One region of the Caballeronia sp. M23-90 genome, then DNA from elsewhere that is predicted to be linked to it. Evidence: predicted binding sites of a transcription regulator. Region 1 holds the regulator's gene; each other region holds the start of a gene.
What was found. Region 1 encodes FliA, which starts transcription of late flagellar genes. Its sites were predicted from a motif close to CTAAAGTTTNNNNNNNNNNNGCCGNTA; they were not measured.
Positions count from the first base shown of each region.

Region 1 (4,288 bases):
TAGACGACTGCCCGGGCGATTTCGAAGTCGCTATAGTCGTCGGGACTCGTGCCGCCGCGAGCGGGCATGCCGCCTTTGCCGTTGAGGGCGTTGTGAAGCAGCGTGTCGTAGCCTTCCGCAATGCGCGGCGCCCAGTCGCCCGCGTTGCCGAACTTCGGCGCGCCGGCAACACCGGCCGTGTGACAGGTCGTGCAGACCGCCTTGAATACCTGCTCGCCGGTTTTGTAGACGCGCGGGGCGTTGGCGTCGCGGATATCGACTTGCGCGACCGGGGCGATACGCTCGGCGACGGCGGCGTCCGACAGGGAATCGGTACCGGCGCCAGTGCGGGTCGTGTTGTTGACGTAGACGGCCAGCAGGACGATCACGACGATCGGAATGGCGAACCCGGCGACGATTGCCGCGATGAGTTGGCCTGGCGTTTTGATCGGGACTCCGTGGGGTGCTTCACTCATGCTCGTCTCGTCTCCCTTTTTATTTGTGAGTCGGTCCAGCGACAGCGTGACAGCAGGGGTAGATCTCTCGAATACTTTTAAACGTTTTCGCCAGCACGGTCGATTATAGACGGAACGTTTACGTGACGGCATACCCGCAAAGGCTTGTCGCAGCGCGTGTTAACCCGGATTTTCGGGGTTTTTGCAGGGATGTTGCGAAGGACGAGGGTCGGGCCTTCCAACCCTTGCGATGGACGAATCGGACGAAAACAGGTATTGTTTCGGACTCGCAGCGGTCCTGCCTCCATGATTTTGTATATGGAACGCGGTGCCCCTTGCTCATATGCGCCCGTAGCTCAATGGATAGAGTACTGCCCTCCGAAGGCAGGGGTTGCTGGTTCGATCCCAGCCGGGCGCACCAAGATTTAGCGCAAATCGAGTTTCCTGGTCATTCCAGGATCACATTCAGCTCCAAACGCATTCCAAGTGCCGCCAGCGCAGAAGCGTTGGTGTCGACTGTCGTCGCGGGTCATTCGCAAATGCCGCGCCTCGCTTAGATGGGCCTTCCTTGATTTCGCTCTGCTGGATTGGCTTTCCTGTCGCCCACGCTTTCTGATCAAAATCCAATTGGTCGTAAGGACACGGGAGAGCGGACCATAGATTCCGTCAGTGAATCGACGTCCGATATCGCATCGGCAGTTGGAGGTGCCAGAGGAATAAACCATTTCCTGCATCGGATTGAGGAAAACGTGCGTAGTTAAGTAGGCGCGTCCGCCGGGCAAGCCGAAACTCGCCTCCACGCTTCGCAGAAACGCGAGCCGTTTAACAACCCCTCGACCACCCAACCAGGCCGAAACCAGAGCCACCCCCGCCATTGACCCATATACTCCCGCCCAAAATCCCATCCACCCTCCATCCGCACCCCAATTTCCCTTTGCATATAGCGCGCATCAACGCAGTAGGATTGCGGTTGCGCACTACGCAGCCACTGTAGAAAACGTCGGTTTAAACCACTAAACCATAAAAAAAGGGACACAGAATGGGGCATTCGCATGACCCCGTGCAGCGGCCGCGCGGCTATGTCTGGTCTCCGCATCGCGATCCGGAAAGGGAGCAGGCAACGCTCCGAGTCGCACTCGGCGGACTCGCGGCCGTGGCGTATGGCGCGTTCGCGTGGTTCGATCCTTCTCCTGCGGCGACCGCATGCTTTCGCGTGCTCGCGTTGTATCTGGTTTATGGCGTGGCCAGCCGGGTGATCATCGGCGGGATGCCGCGTCATTCGGACGTGCGTCTTGCTATCACCACGATCGCGGATCAGGCGCTCCTCGCCCTGATTCTTGCCGCCGGCGGCCCGCTCGCGCTGCCTATGCTCTGGGCCATTTTCCTGTTCCTGATCGGCGCAGGAGGGCGTTATGGGAAGCGGACGCTGGCGTTGTCGTGCGTTACGGCACTGGCCGGAATCGTCGCACTATCCATGCTTCAGCCATGGTGGCGTCTCAACCGGCCGGCGGCGCTTGGCATTGGCTTGAGTGTGCTGGCGGCATCGGTATATCTGAGTGTGCTGGTCGGCCGGCTCGGCAGCGCGAACCGCGATCTCGCGCTCCGGGCAGGCACCGATCCGCTCACCGGATTGAGCAACCGGTACGCACTGGAACAAACCATCGGACGGGCGGTGACGGCGATATCGACGGGACAGGAGGGCGCGACGGCGTTGTTGCTGATCGATCTCGATGGCTTCAAGGAAGTCAACGATACCTACGGCCACGAAGTTGGCGACGTCGTGCTGCGAACCTTTGCTGATTCGCTGTTACGCCGTGTGCGGACCACCGATACGGTCGCGCGTCTCGGCGGCGACGAATTCGTGGTCCTCGCGCGTCACGTGACGGGCAGCCACGCGGTGCATACGGTCGCGAACGGAATTCACGCGGTGCTGGCGGAAATGACGTCGGTGCAGGACCGGGTGGTGAATGTATCGGCGAGTATTGGCGCATGCCTGATCTCGCCGGACCTGAAACCCATCTACACCGATATCGCCGTGCTGATGCGCGCGGCGGATCGTGCTATGTACCGGGCGAAGGCACTCGGCAAAGGCCGAACGGTGTTTGCCGAAGGCGCGGACTTCGAACCTTCTTGAAGCGGCTCAGAAAAAGCCGCCCCCTGACCGTCAGGCTTCCACGCCCGACCAGGCCTGTTCGCGCAACTTCGCGCGCAACCGAGCAACCGCCTGGCTATGCAACTGGCACACGCGCGATTCGCTGACTTCCATCACTGCGCCGATTTCACGCAGATTCAAGCCCTTCTCGTAATAGAGGCTCATCAGCAGCTTTTCGCGCTCGGGCAGTTTGTCGATGGCTTCGACCAGCGCCGAACGCAAACTGCCGTCGAGCAATGCGGACAACGGATCGGCTTTATCGACGCAATAACGGTCGAGGAACGGTTCGTCATCCGATGACCGGTCGAAGTCTTCGTAATAGATCAACTGGCTGCCGTGCAGATCCTGCAGCATGGTCTGGTATTCGTCGAGCGGCATGTTGAGGTGCTCGGCGACTTCCTGTTCGCTCGCCGACCGGCCAAGGTGCTGCTCGACCTTGTGTACCGCCGATTCGACCTCGCGCGACGTCTTGCGCATGCTGCGCGGCAGCCAGTCGTTGGCGCGCAGTTCGTCGAGCATCGCGCCACGAATCCGCTGGCTCGCGTATGTCTCGAACTGCGCGCCCTGGTCTTCCTTGTAGCGGCTGGCGGCGTCGAGCAGACCGATCATGCCTGCCTGGATCAGATCGTCGAGATCCACACTGGCCGGCATTTTCGCGACCAGTTGCAGACCCAGCCGGCGCACGAGCGGCGCGTAGCGGGTCAGGACCTCGGCTTGTGACAGTTTTCCCTGGGCGTTATACATCGCATTCACCTTTGTTCCTTCTTTGCTTCGTCACACCGCCGCCGGGCTACGCATTGCGAACTCCGGCGACGTTGTTTCGGTGCGGCGCGAGGTCGCTCCCGGGTTGATCGAACGCTCGATATTGCGTGGCGTTTCCCTATGGACGGCTTGCGCCGGCCATTCGAAGTGCGAACTTTCTGGCATCGGCCAATACTGCAGGTCGGCCGCGATGTGGCGGTAATCGCGGGCGGCGGCGGTCGTCGGAAATGCTTCGACTGCGCAGCGCGACAGTTCATGCGCCCTCGCCACACGCGGATCTTCCGCCACGCAACCGGCCGGCATGAGCTGCACGGCAAGGTAGCGGCTGGCGACACCGGCGAGGTTATCGAAGGCGATTTGCGCATCGGCGGCGTTCTTCACGTGGTTGACCACGATCCGGAAGCGCGAGATGGCGTGCGCGTAATGCAGGCGCTTGATGCATGCATACGCCTCGGTGATCGCGGCGGGAGCCACGCGTGTGACGATCACGAAGTCGTGCGCTTGCGCGGCGAGCGTGGACAACGCGCCGCTACGATCCGGTTGTGTGTCGATGAGAACGATATCAGCGGGTCCATCCAGCAAAACCCGGTAATGCGCGGCGTCGTGGCTGATGCGTTCGTCGCGGGGCGCGGCGATCATCGAAAAGCCGAACGGCGTGCGCGTGACTGCGTCCTGCAAGAAGCGCTTGCCGCCCAGCACGGCGCCAAGTGCGCCCGTGGACGGTACGTTGGCCAACCGGCTCGCCGACAACGCGTTCTGCCGTTCATCGATCACCAGCACGTCCTTGCCTTGCGCAGCAAGCGCGGCAGCGAGGTTGACGACCGTCGATGTATTTCCCGTACCGCCTATTCCGCCCGCCGGCGCGCCACACACGGCCACCACCCGCGAGCTGTTGCGCGTCAGCAGACGGCGCAAGCCTTCAGCCTGATCGGACACGAAC
Region 1 is NZ_JBSIPA010000495.1:413-4,700, reverse strand. It holds partial or broken gene ACRXB1_RS30865 (c-type cytochrome) at 1-455, opposite strand, end outside; tRNA gene ACRXB1_RS30860 (tRNA-Arg) at 780-855, shown strand; gene ACRXB1_RS30855 (diguanylate cyclase) at 1,474-2,568, shown strand; gene ACRXB1_RS30850 (RNA polymerase sigma factor FliA) at 2,599-3,330, opposite strand; gene ACRXB1_RS30845 (MinD/ParA family ATP-binding protein) at 3,361-4,288, opposite strand, start outside.

Region 2 (6,725 bases), on a different contig from region 1:
CCCGGCGGCACGATGCAGATGGAATTGCGCGACATGGACTTCGACAACGCGCAGAAGATCGTGGCGGCCGTGAACAATCAGTTCGGCATGGGCACGGCAGTCGCACTGGATGGCCGCACGATCCAGCTTCGCGCCCCGACCGATCCGACGAGCCAGGTGTCGTTCATGGCGCAGCTCGAGAATATCGATGTGCGTCCGTCGCAGGCTGCCGCCAAGGTGATTTTGAACGCGCGCACGGGTTCCATCGTGATGAACCAGATGGTGACGTTGCAGAACTGCGCCGTCGCGCACGGCAATCTGTCCGTGGTGATCAACACGCAAACGGCCGTCAGCCAGCCGGGCGCGTTCTCGAACGGCCAGACGGTGGCCGCGCGGCAATCGAATATCCAGTTGAAGCAGGACACGGGCGCGCTCAAGACTGTCGCGGCGAGCGCGACGCTCGCCGACGTGGTCAAGGCGCTCAACGCGCTGGGCGCGACGCCGGCGGATCTGATCTCGATCCTCCAGTCGATGAAAGCAGCAGGCGCCTTGCGCGCCGACCTGGAAATCATATAAGGGCAAGCGCACATGAACGCGAACGGGACGGCAAACAGCACGCTGGCATCACTGGGCGGCTCGGACACGAGCAGCGGCCTGAATTCTTTATCGAACCGGTTTGCGCTCGATGTGCAAGGTTTCGACGCCATGCGCGCCCAGGCCAACGCCTCGCCGCAGGCGGGTTTGAAGGCGGCGGCCAAGCAATTCGACACGGTCTTCACGCAGATGATGCTGAAGAGCATGCGCGAGGCGACGCCGTCCGACAGCCCGTTCGATTCCCACGACACCGCCACCTTCACGTCCATGCTCGACCAGCAAATGGCGCAGAACATGGGATCGAAGGGCATCGGCGTGGCCGACATGATGCTCAAGCAACTGATGCGCAACGCGGGCGCGGGAACGCCCTCGAGCCTTGACCCGACCGGCGCGGGCGCTAGTGGCGACAGCAGCGCGAACGCCGGCAACATCGCCGCGATGAACGCCATGGCGAAGGCTTATGCGAACACGGCGGCATCGGGTGCATCGAAGGATGCGCTGCAAGGCAAGGGCTACAGCGCCAACAGCGCGCTCGAACCGGCCGCACGCGGTGTGGGAACGGACAAGGTGGCGGGGTTCGTCGACCGGCTGGCCGCACCCGCGCAGGCCGCGAGCGCCGCGACGGGCATTCCGGCACGTTTCATCATTGGACAGGCGGCGCTGGAGTCGGGCTGGGGCAAGCGCGAAATCAAGAATGCCGATGGCAGCACCAGCCACAACGTGTTCGGCATCAAGGCGACGAGCGACTGGACCGGCAAGACCACGAACGCCGTGACGACCGAATACGTGAACGGCAAGCCGCAGAAAGTGGTAGAGAAGTTCCGCGCGTACGACTCTTACGAGGACGCGCTCACCGACTACGCCAGCGTGCTCAAGAGCAACCCGCGCTACGCGCCGGTGGTCGAAGCATCGCGCGATGCCGCCGGCTTCGCGCACGGCATGCAGAAAGCCGGGTACGCGACCGATCCGCAATACGCGAAGAAACTGATTTCGATAATGAAACACATTGCGTGAAGAAGCGTGCACTGGCGCGCGTTTTGCTGCAATTTGTCGGGTAGACGAAACGTATTACGAGTAATGTGTCATAAGCGACGGGGCCAATGTCGCAATAGAAGACGAAGCCGGCCGGTGTCCCGTTCCCGCAAATTGCACTAAGCGGGATGGGCCGCCGGCCGAGCCGCATAGAAAATGGGGCTGAGAGCGGGTTTGTTTCTTTTCGTGCGCTTTGGACGTTTTCGGTTGCGAAATCGAGGTTAATCAGGGGTAAAACGGGATTTTTAGGTATTTTTTGCTGTCAGCCCTAAATAAACCTGCCCTATTGCCGCTAAATGGAACACCGAAGTGCCGGATCTACACGGTCTGGTTGGACGCGCACCGGCCTTGATACTCGAGGCGGCGCGAGCAAACGAACACGGCAAGCCCATGAACATGAATGAGTCGAACGGTTCCGACATCGCTGACGACGAGTCCGACCATCCCGATTTTGGCAGGCGTAATCCGCTGGAAATCGGTGTTTCCCTGCGCAACCTCGTCAATCGAGGCGATTTCCTCACTGTCGATCACGGCAAGGGGCAGATCGTGACCCGCCTGCTCGACGTGAATCCCGCTGCCCGGACGTTCGTCTTCGACTGGGGCGCGGTTGCCGATGAAAACGCCGCCGTCCTCTCGACCGAGAACCTGATGTTCAGTGCGAGCCCGGATGGCGTTCGCGTCGAATTCGCGACGGGTACGCCGCGTGAAATCGTTTTCGAGGGACATCCGGCGTTCGAAGCGGACTTCCCGCCCGTCCTGTTTTATATGCAGCGACGCGAGTATTTCCGTGTGGAAGCGCCCGTGCTCGACCCGTATATCTGCAGCGGCATTTTGCCGAGCGGCGAGCGTTTTCGCTTTGAAGTCAACGACCTCTCGCTTGGCGGTGTTGCGCTTCGGACCATGGACGAACGCGTTGCGGCGCTGGAAGTCGGCGTGATCCTGAAAGACGTGGAGCTTCATTTCAGCAATCCGGGCAAGGTCGTGCTCGACGTGCAACTGATGTCGAACCGCCAGATCGTAAACGCGAAAGGCGACCGGCGTTATACGCTGGGCTTCAAGTTCATGAGTTTGCCGGGATCGGCGGAGAACACGTTGCAGCGGTTGATCACGCAACTCGAAATGAAGCGGCGGTCACTCGCGCGCTGAGTTTCAGCGGTGATGATTGTCAAAGGAGCCCGCGGTTTTATCGCGGGCTTTTTTTATCGGCGCGCCGGGTGTTCCGGCCACGTCACCCCATTGCGTCCGTTCGTTCCCGTAACGTGCGCGTTCCGGCCGGGTTCATTCGATGAATTAGGCCCCGATTGCCCCGCTGCTTCACGGATTGCCTCGAGCTCCTCGGGTGAATAATCCGGACAAGGCGCAGTGGGCACGCGGCAGTGGCGGGAATTAACAGAAACGCCGAGAAGCGCCGCGCGTCCGCTCAACTTTTTTCCATATCGGCCGATATACATCAGTGTCGCCATTCGGCGGGCCGGCCATCATGCCCCTACCAGGATTCCTTGCATGTCCAGCAACCTATTCGATATTGGCGTGAGTGGTCTTAACGCAGCCCAGTGGGGACTGACGACGACCGGCCAGAACATCAGCAACGCTTCCACGCCAGGCTATACGCTCGAGCGCCCCGTGTACCAGGAGTCATCCGGGCAGTACACGGCGTCGGGCTATGCCGGACAAGGCGTGACGACGGCCACAGTCTCGCGCTCATACAGCGATTTCCTCACGAAGCAGCTCAACAGCTCGCAGTCGAGCAGCAGCTCGCTGAACACGTACTACTCGATGCTCTCGCAACTGAACAACCTCGTCGGCGATCCGACGACGGGTATCGGCGCGGGCATCACCAGCTATTTCACCGGCTTGCAGTCGGTCGCGAACAGCCCGGGAACGACGGCCACGCGGCAAACGCTGATGAGCAGCGCGCAATCGCTCTCCGACCAGATGAACGCCGCGGCCACGACCTACAACCAGCTTCGCGACGGCGTCAACCAGTCGCTGCAGAGCGCGGTATCGCAGGTCAACACCTACGCCAAGCAGATCGCCGATCTCAACGTGCAGATCGCCAGCGCGAGTTCGGCCGGGCAGCCGCCAAACCAGTTGCTCGACCAGCGCGATCTCGCGGTATCGAACCTGAGCCAGCTGGTCAGCGTCCAGGTCACCACGAACAACAGCGGCTACAACGTATCATTTGGAAATGGCCAGCCGCTGGTCGCCGGCAGCAGTTCGTACGCGTTGACGACGGCAACGTCGCCCTCGGACCCGAGCGAACTGTCGATTGCATACGCCTCTTCCGACGGTTCCACGCAGACGGCCAAACAGACTCAGTATTTGCCGGATTCGATGTTCAGCGGCGGCGGCACGATCGGCGGCTTGCTCGACTTTCGCAGCCAGTCGCTCGATCCGGCGCAGGCCAATCTCGGCGCGATTGCGACCAGCTTCGCCACGCAGTTGAACAACCAGAACGAACTGGGCGTCGATCTGAACGGCAACGCCGGCGGCGCGTTGTTCTCGACCGGCAGCCCGACCGTCTACGCAAACGCGCGCAACAGCGGCAACGCGACGCTCGACGTGTCCATTGCCGATGGCACGCAACCACCGACCAGCGACTACTCGCTCGGCTTCGATGGCTCGAAGTACACGCTCACCGACCGCTCGTCGGGCGCAGTCGTCGGTCAGTTGACCGCTTCGTCCACGGGCGCGGTGAGCGGCACCATCGCCGGGATGAACATATCGATTGCAAGCGGATCGATGACGAAAGGTGATTCGTTCACGATCCAGCCCACGCGCGGTTCCCTCGCTAACTTCTCGCTCAGCAACTCGAACCCGTCGGCGATTGCCGCGGCTTCGCCGGCGGTGTCATCGGCGGCGACAGGCAATACGGGCACGGGCAAGATCTCGGCGGCGAGCGTGACGGCCGGGTACTCGATTCCCAGCAGCATCACGCTGACGTACGACGCCACGGCCAAGACCATGACGTCGAACGTGGAGATCACGCTGCCGGACAACACGAAAGTTCCGGCCGGCACCGCGTTCGCCTACGACCCCACGAAAGGCCTCACCGTATCCAACGGTGCAGGAGTAAGCGCGACCCTCAACGGTACGCCGTCCACGGGCGACAGCTTCACGATCGCGGCAAACACAGGCGGCACGAGCGACGGCAGCAATGCCCTCGCGATGGCCAACATCGGCACCGCCAAGTCGATGAACGGCGGCACCGACACCCTGACCAGTTCCTACGCGAACTTCGTCAACCAGATCGGCAACCAGACGAACGCGCTGAAGTCATCGAGCACGTCGGCGACCGCGGTGCTGAACCAGGCGACATCGGCGCAGCAATCTGTGTCCGGCGTGAACCTGAACGAGGAAGCCGCCAATCTGATCCAGTACCAGCAGCTTTATCAGGCTAACAGCAAGGTCATCCAGACGGCTTCCTCGTTGTTCCAGACACTGCTCGGCATCTTCAACTGAGGTTTTCACGATGCGTATTTCCAGCTCGCAGTACTTCACGATGAACGTCCAGACGATGAGCGACCAGCAGGCATCGCTCGCGGCGCAGTACGCGCAGATTTCGTCGGGAAAGAGAATCCAGACCGCATCGGACGATCCGCTCGGCGCCGCGCAGGCCGTGCAGTTGAGCAGCCAGTCCGCCACGCTCTCGCAGTACAGCACCAACCAGTCTGCCGCGCTGACTTCGTTGCAGCAGGAAGATTCGACGCTGACGAGTATCGGCAACGTGATGCAGAGCGTGCAGACGCTCGTGAATCGTGCGGGCAACGCATCGTTCAACGATACCGACCGCGCGTCGATGGCGACCCAGTTGCAGGGTTACCGCGACAACCTGATGACGCTCAGCAATTCCACCGACGCCAACGGCAACTACATCTTCTCGGGCTTCAAGGGCACGACTCAGCCGTTCACCGACAACGCGTCGGGCACGGGCGCGACCTACGCCGGCGACAACGGCCAGCGCCAGGTGCAGATTTCCGATAACCGCTCGATCAACGTCGCCGATAACGGCGCGACCGTGTTCCAGAGCGTGTCGCCAAACGAGAGCTTGCCGGTTTCATCGTCGGCGGCGGGCAATACGGGTTCCGGCACCATCGGAGCGGTCAATGTGAGCGACCGGGGCAACCCTGGCAATGCATCGACCTATACGATTTCGTTCGCGACCAGCGGCACGGGTTCCACGGCCACCACGACCTACACGGTCAAGGACCAGAACGGCGCCACGATCACGCCCGCGACACCGTATGTGGCGCAGCAGGACATTGCTTTGGGCGGCGGGCAGAAAGTGGCCATCGACGGCGCGCCGGCCAACGGCGATTCGTTCACGGTCGCGCCCGCAAACACCGGCAAAGCCTCCGACACCGATATCTTCTCGACGCTCGATTCGCTGATCAGCGCCTTGAAGCAGCCGACCTCGGGCAACCCGGCTGCGCAGGCGACGTTGCAAAACGCGCTGACCACGGGCGGCACGAAGGTCAACAACATGTACAACAACGTGCTGACGACGCAGGCATCCGTTGGCGGCCGCGAGCAGGAAGTGACCGCAACGCAGACGGCGATGCAGACGACATCGACGCAAACCGCCAGCTCGCTTCAGGACCTGACCAGCATCAATCTCGTCAGCTCGATCAGCCAGTACGAGTTGACGCAGAACGCGTTGCAGGGCGCGCAGCAGGCGTTTGCCAGCATTCAAAAGATGTCGCTGTTCCAGTACATCAGCAGTTGATGGGGAGTAGAAATTCGGGGAATGATGTGGGTAGTTAGGAAGTGTTTCGGGCCACCTTTTTTGGGTGGCCCTTTTTGTTTGCGGGTGGTGTGCGGTGATTGTGGTGTTTATTCACCGCACATTGTGCGGAGATTAGGGCCGCTATTCGCCGCAAAATTTGCGGTGAATACGGCGCTGACCTTGACCGCTCTGCTCAAAGCGCCGCCGCGACCCGTCCCATCTGATCGATCCCGTTCTCGAAGATCCGCTGGAAAAACGGGATCAGGTTGGGGATCATCAACTGGATCAGCAGGAATCCCACCAGCATGGTGACGGGAAATCCGACCTGGAAAATCCCGATCTGCGGCGCCGCGCGATTCAGGATCCCGAGCGCCAGGTTCGCGATCAACAACGC
Region 2 is NZ_JBSIPA010000190.1:59-6,783, forward strand. It holds partial or broken gene ACRXB1_RS18890 (flagellar basal body P-ring protein FlgI) at 1-555, shown strand, start outside; gene flgJ (flagellar assembly peptidoglycan hydrolase FlgJ) at 568-1,587, shown strand; gene ACRXB1_RS18900 (flagellar brake protein) at 1,996-2,751, shown strand; gene flgK (flagellar hook-associated protein FlgK) at 3,109-5,067, shown strand; gene flgL (flagellar hook-associated protein FlgL) at 5,078-6,331, shown strand; gene fliR (flagellar biosynthetic protein FliR) at 6,525-6,725, opposite strand, start outside.
Region 2: the regulator FliA is predicted to act here: its motif matches at 3,025-3,051, upstream of flgK (flagellar hook-associated protein FlgK).

Region 3 (2,718 bases), on a different contig from region 1:
GTGCGGCTGGCGATTAGCGCAGCGATCGCGGAGTCCAGACCAGGCATGCCGGTTTCCTCGGGTCACCGGTCAGCGCGATCGACACTCGGATCAGTCCGCCACCGGTTTTCGGCGGGCTGCAAACACGTGACCTGCAAAAACGTGTTTATCGCAGCCCGATCATCTTTTTCAAAACTCGCGCGGGTCTGTTCACTGTGAACAGCGCCGATAAACGCGCGAGGCTGGGTGCGCTCAGGTCGCGAATGGCGGCGTCGTCCGCGAGAATCCGGCGCACCAGCTCGAACTTGCGGGCGCGGGCGGTATCGTCGAGCTGGGACGCGGCATCGACTTCCCGCAAGCCGTCGATCAACTCGCGATATGCCCCCTGCATGATCTTCAACTCACTCCAGTCTCCACAGCGCGCCGCGGCCAGCATGCGCGCAGAAAGTTCAGCAATCGCTTCGTAATGAGAGAAATATTCTTGTGTCGTTTTCATTATGTGCGGACATATTTCGCAATGTCACGCCGCAGCCATTCTTGCTGCGTCGGGCGCAATTGCGATCCAGGCGTCTTCCAGAGTCGCCAACAAGCCATCGACTTCCACCAGCATCGGTTCGCTTTGCTGCACGTTCGCGGTCAACAGCCGATGCGACATATACGTATACAGCGCGTCCAGCCGCGCCGCGATTTCCCCGCCAGCGTCCTTGTTCAGGGCCTGCTGCAAACCGCTTTCGATAATGCCGATCGCCTTCGTGATCGCTTCGCCGCGCGCCGCAATGTTGCCTTGCTGCAAGTGCATTCGTGCCTGAGCCACAGCCTGGCGCGCGCCCTGATACAGCATGACGACGAGTCTGTGCGGACTGGCGCCCATTACTCCGGTTTGCACGCCGACGCGTGCGTACGCGTTGGCTCCCGCATGTCCCTGGGAAAACATCCGACTTTCTCCTGATTCGATTTCCGCACGCTCGATCGCGAAAACCGTAATGAACCGATGCCGGCATTACGATCAAGACCTTCGATTCGTCTGACTGTTTGCCGAGCTGTACTTGGGTTATCGGAGAAAGCGGCGAAAGCTTTAGGAAGGCTTTGCGTCACAACGGGTTCCGGAAAGTGCAATGGCCGCGAGCAAGCGTCCAGATGCCGATGGCGCGGTTATCCATGAAGCGGGCTGCGCGCCCCGGCTCAGACGGAGATATTCATGATGTCGTTGTACGCGGACACCAGCTTGTTGCGCACTTGCAGGCCGAACTGCAACCCTACGTTGGCCTTCTGCATGTCGACCATGACGTCGTTGAGCGATACGTTCGGCGCACCGATTTCGAACGCGTGCGCTTCGCTCATGGCGCTTTTCTGCGAGCTGCTGATGTTATCGATGGACGATTTCAGCGCATCCGCAAAACTTCCCGCGCTCGCCGCCCCCGATTCAGGCACGACAGCGCCGCCCGCAACATTGCCCGCGCCCCCGGCGGCCTGCGTGGCCATGGACTGGAGTTGCTGGAGCGCCGAACTCAGCGGGCTGATGGATGCATTCATGGTGTCTCCAGAAGGAAGCGGAAATCAAACTCTCAAAAATAAGGTAACCGGCGGCAACGTATGGTGGGCGGTGCTGCTGGGACATATCGAACCGGGGCCTGTCCCGGGCCTGAGGCTGGCGTCTGCGCCGGAGCCTGGGCGGTTCGCCATACGGCCTGACCGATTACGAAAAAGTCTAGCAGCGGCGTGGTTTTGCAAAGCCGGGAAAGAGCGCCAAAAGCGGCTTCTGTTCGCTCAATCGACTTACTCGCCCTTACGGATAATTCCTCTCATGAAAGAGTCTGCGACTGCGCCCGGCTTTAACCGGACACTTCGCGGAAAACGCAAGATTCGGAGAGCTTCGACGCATGGATTCCACCAATAACCTGATCAACCCGGACGCCCGCATGGGTCTGGCCGGCGCGCAGCCGGCGGCCGGATCGATCGCGGCAGGTTCGGGCGGCGCGGGATTTGCCAGCAGTTCGGACTTCAGCGGCAACCTCGGCGGCCGCATGCCGATGCTCAACCAGTTCCGCAACAACCCGCGCATGCCGTTGATCATCGCCGTGGCGGTGCTCGCCATGGTGATCGCCGGACTGGTGATGTGGTCGCGCCAGCCGGACTACCGGGTGCTGTTCAGCAACCTGTCGGATCGCGACGGCGGAGCGATCGTCGCCGCGCTGCAGCAAGGGAACATTCCCTACAAAATTGCCGAATCGGGCGGCGCGATCCTGGTGCCGAGCGAAGCCGTGCACGAAACGCGGTTGCGGCTGGCATCGCAGGGATTGCCGAAGAACGGCTCGGTCGGCTTTGAATTGATGGACAACCAGAAGTTCGGCATCAGCCAGTTCGCCGAGCAGGTCAACTATCAGCGGGCGCTTGAAGGCGAGCTGGAAAAGACCATCGCGTCGATATCGTCAGTCCGCGAAGCCCGGGTGCACCTCGCGATTCCGAAGCCGACCGTGTTCGTGCGCGAAAAGGAATTGCCGACCGCGTCCGTCATGTTGAACCTGTATCCCGGCCGCGCGCTCGACGAAGCGCAAACCCTCGCTATCCAGCACATGGTCAGCTCGGGCGTGGCGGACATGCCGGTGAAGAACGTGACCATCGTCGACCAGGATGGCAACCTCCTGACGCAGCAAAGCAGCGGGCCGAACGGGCTGGACGCCTCGCAACTCAAGTACGTCCAGCAGATCGAGCGCAATACGCAATCGCGTATCGATGCAA
Region 3 is NZ_JBSIPA010000641.1:73-2,790, reverse strand. It holds gene ACRXB1_RS34000 (flagellar protein FliT) at 146-475, opposite strand; gene fliS (flagellar export chaperone FliS) at 500-913, opposite strand; gene fliE (flagellar hook-basal body complex protein FliE) at 1,162-1,512, opposite strand; partial or broken gene fliF (flagellar basal-body MS-ring/collar protein FliF) at 1,860-2,718, shown strand, end outside.
Region 3: the regulator FliA is predicted to act here: its motif matches at 1,032-1,058, upstream of fliS (flagellar export chaperone FliS).